2 regions of the Halalkalibacter flavus genome follow, and region 1 is predicted to be linked to the other one. Evidence: riboswitches for the same ligand, from Rfam matches in the RefSeq annotation. Region 1 holds a riboswitch; the other holds the start of a gene.

Region 1 (4,324 bases):
CAAGGATTTCTCCTCGCTCTAAACTAACATCTGACTTTATTAGTACAGGGTATGGATGAGGGTTTGTAAACCTAAAATCCGGTCCTCCCCACGAAACAGTTGCATCTCTGCCAGGAGCTACATAACCAATTTCTCTAGAATGCGTGTATCTTTCAACCATTTCTAAACCAGCCTTATCGACTGCATTAAACAACGTGGATGACGTTTGGCATATACCTCCTCCAATACCGATAACGAACTCTTTATTAACAATTTCCTTCGCTTCTTGATACCCCCGCTCTCTTGTTCTCTCTCCAACTGTTTGGTTAAATGAAAACGAGTCACCTGGACCTAAAACAACTCCTGAAATGGCCTCGGCTGATAATTTCACGTTTTGAGATCTCCCTGAAACGGCAGGGTTAAAATGTGTTTTAAATTCACCTATCGTTCGTTGATCAATCCCAACTAGATCTTCTTCTGAAACAGAAGGTGCAGTGACAGAAATCGGCATCACTAAATCTTTTGTTCCTGCTTCTAATTCTTGTAATTGGGCAACAAGCTCCTGCTCAGATAAAACCACTCGTTCTTTCCCTGGAGCAAATTCCCCATTTGGAAGGATGCGTGGATTTTCCATCGCTTTGTCTATTTGCATAGCTAACTCTCTAGCTAATTGTTGTAAAGCTTCTTTATCAAGCGAATGACTAAACATATATCCATAGTCATTTAGAACGACATCATGTTGTTGGTCATTCCATTCATCAATTAAATTAAGCTTCCAATATACAGGTTGTTTCCAATTCAATTCTGATTGAAAATAAGTAGAATGAGCAGCAACAGGTTTCGGTCCTTCAGCCGAAACATCATTGCTACACCCAGCTAATAATAAAAGAACAACAAGCCAACTTTTTTTCATCCCATATCCCCCTCTAACTTGTTCCAACACATTTACCAATATATGAGAGGAAATATGAATCATTCCAGGCAAATACACAATTCTTGTTAAAAATCGAGTACAAATCCCACTAAGCAATAGGAAGGCACGGAAAAAGGTAAAAACCAGAGACCACTGAAAAAAGGTGAAAACAGTACCTTTTTCAGTGGCCTTTCTAATAGTATGGCTTCATATTACTGCTCTTTCTTTCGCTTTCCTCCTTTAAAAACAATTGCACTTCTTTCATATTCTACATCCTTTACCCCAAGCCTAGCATTGACGACTCGGGCAATAGCAAAGAAATAATCCGAAAGCCGGTTTAGATATTTTAATACAATTGGATTCACCTCTGACCCGCGTTGTAGCCTTGTTACATAACGTTCAGCTCTCCTTGTAACAGTTCGGCACACATGCAGTGTAGCCGCGGCATCCGCACCACCAGGTAAAATAAATCTTTCTAATTCAGGAGCTTCTTCAACATAAACATCAATTCGCTTCTCTAAGAAATCTATCATTTCTTGTTTGGCTTTGTAAGGGTATTCTTTTGTCGCCCTTATCATCGCTAAATCTCCACCGCAATCAAACAATTCATGTTGAATTTTTATTAACTCCATTTTTATATCAGGAAACTGTTCTTCGTCCAACTGCGCCACAGCCTGACCGATAAATGAATTCAATTCATCTGTTGTACCGTATGCAATTACTCGAGTGTCATCCTTATCAAGCCTTCCTCCTATCACACTCGTTTTCCCCTCATCACCTGTACGTGTATATAACTTCATCTAACATCCTCCTTCATCCTATTATTATCTCATTAAAATATTACCCTTTTATGAAATCGCTTTTTTAACACGCTTCCTAAAAAATATGTACGTTCTATCCAAGATAGTAGTATTACCTGAGACGCTCCATTCATTTTAGTATACATGATTTTTGTATCCACATAAAAACACTAGATTTTCTAAATGTGAAAATAAAGAAACTATTGACAATCAACCACCTCTTAAGATAAAGTTTAAAACAATTTCATATGTTGAAAATAGGTACTTTGAATGTTGATTCAAAGTTTAAAAGGGAATCCGGTGAAAATCCGGAGCGGTCCCGCCACTGTAATAGAGGAGTTATTATGAATTGTCACTGGCCAATGGCTGGGAAGACCATGATGACGTTGATTCTAGAGCCAGGAGACCTGCCTATTTTAACAACACTGCTTTACCTACGGGAGATAGGGAGGTGTTAACAATATATCATTGATTTTTCTATGGATATCGTTACCCTATTTTCGGTAATGATATCCATTTTTTTCGTTTATAACATTATTTAGGAGGCTATTTCATGAAAACAGTTAAAAGCAGTAATTTAGGTTATCCTCGTATTGGTGAGAACCGTGAATGGAAAAAAACATTAGAATCATTTTGGGATTCTACAATCAGCGAGGAAATATTTTCCACACGAATGAAAAAGTACCGCCTGCACCACCTTCAAAAGCAAAAAGATAAAGGTATTGATTACATTCCTGTCGGTGATTTCTCTTACTATGATCATGTGCTTGATACGGCTTCTATGTTTGGATTAGTGCCGAAACGTTTTGCCCATACGTCAGGCCCTGTTTCTTTATCAACATATTTTGCCATGGCTCGAGGTACCCAAGGAGCACATGCATGCGAAATGACGAAGTGGTTTAACACTAACTATCATTACATCGTTCCAGAAATTGAAGATAAAGAACCCGAATTAGTTGAAAACAAACCGCTTCATGCATTCTTAGAAACGAAAAAAGAATTAAATATTATTGGTAAACCCGTTATTCTTGGACCTTTTACTTTCTTAAAACTAGCAAAAGGCTATAAAGAAGAAGAGTTTGCTAGCATCTTAAACAGTTTTGTTCCAGTATATACACAATTGTTGTCTGAACTTGCTGATGCCGGTGCGAAACTCGTACAAGTAGATGAGCCATATCTTGCTATGGATATAACAAACGAGGAAATGGAGATTTTCTCTAACCTTTACCGTGAAATTGTAACAAACGTACCCAATGTCGATATCTTATTGCAAACGTATTTTGAGTCCGTTTCTCACTATGAACAATTAGTACAAATTCCGGTTAAAGGAATTGGTCTCGATTTTGTATATGGCTATAAAGAAAACATTGATGCTATTGAACGATTTGGTTTTCCTGTAGATAAAGTATTAGGGGTAGGAATCATTGATGGAAGGAATATTTGGAGAAGCAATCTGCTAGAAAGTCATCAATTTTTAGATAGGCTTAACAAGCTTGTTCCGTTTAAAAATCAAATTCTACAACCATCCTCTAGCTTGCTGCACGTTCCTGTTTGTTTGGACCAAGAAACAGGGCTAGATCCAATTGTTAAAGAAGCTTTAGCTTTTGGCGACGAAAAACTTGATGAGTTACGGTTACTAAAAGAGGTGATAAATGACCCATCTCAGGCATCACAATCGTTATTGAACCGTCACCAACAGACGTTTGAAAAACTAAACCAATCAAATTGGCGTTTAAGAAAGGAAACTGCCGGGCTTCCTACAAAACGAACGAAGGAATTTCAGGAGAGATATCAATTACAAAACCAAAAATGGAATTTGCCTCTTCTACCAACAACAACAATTGGTAGCTTTCCTCAGACTACGGAGATCAGAAAAGCTCGATTTAAATGGAGACAAGGCGAACTATCAAATGATACATACGAGGCTAACATCAAGTCCATGATTGAAAGATGGATTCGCATTCAAGAAGAGTTAGATATTGATGTACTCGTACATGGAGAATTTGAACGAAATGATATGGTTGAATTTTTTGGTGAGAAGTTAAATGGATTTGCCTTTTCTAAAAATGGCTGGGTGCAATCATATGGATCACGCTGCGTTAAACCACCAATCATTTTCGGTAACGTATCACTCGATAAACCGATGACGCTTAATGAAACACTTTATGCTCAGTCTCTTACCGACCGTCCAGTTAAAGGAATGTTAACCGGTCCAGTTACAATTTTGAATTGGTCCTTTGTTCGTAACGATATCCCGCACAAAGAAGTGGCCTATCAAATTGCAGAAGCTTTACTAAAAGAAGTACAATCATTAGAAAATGCGGGAATTACCATGATACAAGTTGATGAACCTGCTTTAAGAGAAGGTCTACCATTAAAGAAAGAAAAACATGATGCGTATTTAAATTGGGCCGTTGAAGCCTTCCGTATGAGCACATCAGATGTAGCAGAAACGACACAAATTCATACACATATGTGTTACAGCGATTTTAATGAAATTATCGAAGCTATAAAAGAACTTGATGCCGATGTTATCTCCATTGAAACATCAAGAAGTCATGCGGAAATCATCTCAGCATTTGAGACAAATGTCTATGACAAAGGAATCGGACTTGGCGTGTACGATATTCAC
Region 2 (4,324 bases), on a different contig from region 1:
TTAAAACTAGTTCGGTCATTCGATCTCCAAATTCCGGGTCCCACTTTTCTTGTAATTCAGGTTCCTCAAGGAGGGCTTTCTTTCTTTCTTCTTCAGGATAGGCTGCAACCCACTCTCCAGCACCTTGAATGGTAACTAAAGATCCTGATTGCGAAATCAATCCAGCCATAGAATTACGTGAAGCAACCCAAATGAATCCTTTTGCTCGTACCACATCAACCGGCCAATTTTCCAACCAGTTCATTAAGCGCTCTGGATGGAATGGTTTTCTGCTTCGATAAACGAATGAGGAAACACCATATTCCTCTGTTTCAGGTGTATGTTCTTCATTTAATTCCTTAATCCATCCAGCAGATTGACTCACTGTATCAAAGTCAAATTTACCTGTATTTAAAATAGAAGACATTTCTACCTTAGAGTAGGAGGTTGGAATAATATCAGCGTCTGCATTTAATTTCCTCATGAACCCTAATAACTCATTTTTATCGACTTCTTTTAACATTTCAACCTTATTAAGAATAATTACATCCGCAAACTCAATTTGATCGACTAGTAGATCTGAAATTTCACGTGTGTCAGATTCATCTGTCCCTTCTTTACGATCAAGTAGTGATTCGCCTGATGCATAATCATCCCAAAAGCGATTCGCATCTACAACCGTTACCATTGTATCAAGCTTACATTTTTTCGTTAAGTCGATCCCTAGCTCCTCATCAATATACGTAAATGTTTGTGCTACAGGGACAGGCTCACTAATTCCAGACGATTCTATTACGATGTAATCGATGTCTCCAGCATCAACGATTCGCTCTACTTCTTGCATTAAGTCTTCACGAAGGGTACAGCAAATACAGCCGTTTTGAAGTTCTACTAGTTTTTCCTCTGTTCTAGAAAATCCATTATTTTTCACAAGCTTAGCATCAATGTTCACTTCGCTCATGTCATTGACAATAACAGCAACTTTTAGCCCTTCGCGATTCGTTAGGATATGGTTTAATAATGTCGTTTTTCCCGAACCTAAATATCCACTTAATACAGTAACTGGAATCTTTTTCATTATATAAATTCTCCTTTTAAACAGTAATTGTTAGTTATGGTACAAAAGAGTTATTCCTCGAGATAAATAGTAATAATTACGATTTGTATTTTATCCTTCTTTTGTTACTTTGTAAATAGAAGACTTAATTTTTGTCGAATATTTTCTGTGTTACAATTTTTATAGGTAAAGTTTCAGTATTTTTTTATTAAAAGCATCTATGCGTTTCTATGTGAAATTAGATAAAATAACAAAGTTTAGTAAGGTTTAACTAGTTTAAATGAAAGAACTTTAACAATCCTTTTAAGAAATTATACTTGCTAAAAATTATTAGAAGTAGTTTAATAGACAATAAATACGAAAAGTTGATAATTTACTTTTAAAAAAACAAAGGTGTATAACTACTAGTTATGCTTAAAAGGGAAGAACGGTGAAAATCCGTCACGGTCCCGCCACTGTAATGGGGAATTTCATTGTATAAAGTCACTGGGTTAATCGGGAAGACACAATGAAATGAAGAACCTAAGTCAGGAGACCTGCCTCTTGTTTGAATTTGCTTCAATACCTACGGGTCATAGGTAGAGAAGTGTGGAATAGATGCTACTTATCTTTTGTATGCTATTTTTTTCGCACCTCTATCTAATGATTATTGATAGAGGTGCATTTTTATTGTTTAAAAGGAGGACTTAACTAGGTTTATATTAAAATTCAATCGTAAACAAAGGTGTATAACTACTAGTTATGCTTAAAAGGGAAGAACGGTGAAAATCCGTCACGGTCCCGCCACTGTAATGGGGAATTTCATTGTATAAAGTCACTGAGTCAATCGGGAAGACACAATGAAATGAAGAACCTAAGTCAGGAGACCTGCCTTTTGTTTGAATTTGCTTCAATACCTACGGGTCATAGGTAGAGAAGTGTAGTGATAGATTCTACTTTTATGTATGTCTTTTATCTCTGCACCTCTATCTATTGGTAGGGGTGCATTTTTAATTTCTATAAATGACTATGGGGGGAATAGGTAGATGACTACTTGGAATTTAACAGGTACAAAAAAACATGTGTTGATTTGTAATGGATCTAGCTGCATGAGAAAGGAAGGGGAAGATATTACTCTAGCCATTCGAGATGAGATAAAAGAATTGGAATTAGATCAACATATACATACATCACGGACTCGGTGTAATGGTCGCTGTAAGGATGCATGTGTGGTCATTGTTTACCCTGAAGGAAATTGGTACTCAGCTACCTCAACTGATATTGGACGTTCGATTATAAGAAATCACCTTGACCCTTCAGTTGACCTAGCAGAATCGTTAATTTATAGCTTTGAAAATGATGAAATGAAACGTGCGGATACTCCAGAGAGAATAAAGGGCGTTTCGAAAGTAGAAAAGTCAAAAGTATAGGTTGTCCATGTTAGAAAAGATTCTAATAGGTTCTTTATAGAGGGAGGTATGTAAAATGCAAGGGAAATTGCTTGTTATCGGTTTTGGGCCTGGAAGTTTTGAACATATGACGAAAAGAGCACAGGAAGCGATTCAAGAGAGCGATTGTATTATTGGGTATAAAACCTATGTTGAATTAATACAAGAACTATTAACAGATCAAGAGATTATAAGTACAGGAATGTCAGAAGAAGTAAGTCGAGCTCAAGCCGCGGTTCGACTTGCTGAAGAAGGAAAAAAAGTTGCAGTCATTTCAAGTGGGGATGCAGGAGTATATGGTATGGCTGGACTTGTTTATGAAGTATTAATAGAAAAAGGCTGGACGGAAGATTCAGGAGTAGGTGTTGAGGTCATTCCAGGTATATCCGCCATTAATTCATGTGCCTCATTACTAGGCGCTCCCATCATGCATGATGCATGTACGATTAGTTTAAGTGACCACTTAACTCCATGGGAACTTATTGAAAAGCGAATTGAAGCTGCGGCACAAGCGGATTTTGTGATTAGTTTATATAACCCTAAAAGTGGTCGGAGAACGAGGCAGATAGTGGAGGCTCAAAGAATAATGCTTGAATATCGATCACCGAAAACTCCAGTTGGTCTTGTGAAAAGTGCTTATCGTGATAGAGAACATATTGTTATTACAGATCTTGAAAATATGTTGAACTACGATATCGGAATGCTTACAACAGTTGTGATTGGAAATTCCTCCACTTTTCTTTATGACAAAAAAATGATTACACCTAGGGGGTATCAACGAAAATATACGTTAAATACAACGGAACAACGGCTGAGGCCACATGAGCGTTTACGACATGAAAATGAACCTTGGGCACTGCACCAAGGCAAAAACGATATGGAAATTGTGAAGGTGGAAGCAAGTGCTACTGCTGCTGCAGAGAAAGAAGTTATTCCTAAGGCTTCATCATTAGAACTTGCTATAGAGGCTCTTAGTATTGTAAAAGATGGGTCCACTGAAATAAAAGGAACGAAGACGGTAGATAATCCTGTTGTTTCTATTTTTGAATTAGCAGTGAGTCCGGGTGTTGTAAATAAGCAATTTACGCCTAAACAGATGGTGACTCTTGCGGAAGTGGTTGGAGAAGGGACGATGGAGTATACGACACACCATCAAATTCACCTTCGAATCCCAACAACTAGTCCAGAAAACATTACTGAGAAGTTAAAAAGCGCTGGATTTATTCTTGAACCTCTTGGTGATGTCTCACAGTTAAAAGCATGTGATTTCTGTGAAGGCGAGAAAAAAGATTCCATTCCTTATGCAGAAGAGTTGCATCAAAAGTTAAGTGGCCTTGAACTACCGAAAGAGTTAAAAGTTGGATTTAATGGCTGTGGAATGGCTTGTTATGGAGCGGTTAATGAAGATATCGGTATTATTTTCCGAAAAGGAAAGTTCGATTTGTTTTTAGGAGCGAAAACGGTTGGAAGAACAGCCCATGCTGGTCAGCCAGTGGCAGAGGGAATTGAACCCGATCATATTGTTGAGCTCATTGAAAGAATTGTCTATGAGTACAAAGAGAAGGGTCATCCGAATGAACGATTCTTTAAGTATTTTAAACGAGTAGGGAGTATTCAAGGTTATATATACAAGGATATGACACCGAAGATTGAAATTGAACCAGCTCCATGTGGAGACTAAATTAGGTTAGGGGAGATTTAAGTGAAAGCTGTTTTGTTAGTGGGACACGGTAGTAGAGACCCTGAAGGAAATGAACAAGTAAGGAAAATGATTGACGAATTAACTTCCCAATTAGATTCTTCCCTTTTGGTTGAAACTTGTTTTTTGGAATTTGAGAAGCCGACGATCGAACAAGGAATA

The links. A riboswitch is a leader RNA that binds a small molecule or an ion and turns the genes downstream of it on or off. The one in region 1 is predicted to bind cobalamin.
Region 2: linked by a shared signal. The riboswitch ahead of SAY88_RS07210 ((2Fe-2S) ferredoxin domain-containing protein) and the one ahead of metE (5-methyltetrahydropteroyltriglutamate--homocysteine S-methyltransferase) in region 1 are both predicted to bind cobalamin.

The regions. Positions count from the first base shown of each region.
Region 1 is NZ_JAWRVK010000012.1:100,638-104,961, reverse strand. Features, by position in the region: gene SAY88_RS10390 (VanW family protein) at 1-892, opposite strand, end outside; gene SAY88_RS10385 (cob(I)yrinic acid a,c-diamide adenosyltransferase) at 1,105-1,692, opposite strand; cobalamin riboswitch at 1,934-2,121, shown strand; gene metE (5-methyltetrahydropteroyltriglutamate--homocysteine S-methyltransferase) at 2,246-4,324, shown strand, end outside.
Region 2 is NZ_JAWRVK010000008.1:20,496-24,819, reverse strand. Features, by position in the region: gene SAY88_RS07215 (GTP-binding protein) at 1-1,057, opposite strand, end outside; cobalamin riboswitch at 1,411-1,594, shown strand; cobalamin riboswitch at 1,744-1,925, shown strand; gene SAY88_RS07210 ((2Fe-2S) ferredoxin domain-containing protein) at 2,062-2,445, shown strand; gene cobJ (precorrin-3B C(17)-methyltransferase) at 2,501-4,144, shown strand; gene SAY88_RS07200 (sirohydrochlorin chelatase) at 4,166-4,324, shown strand, end outside.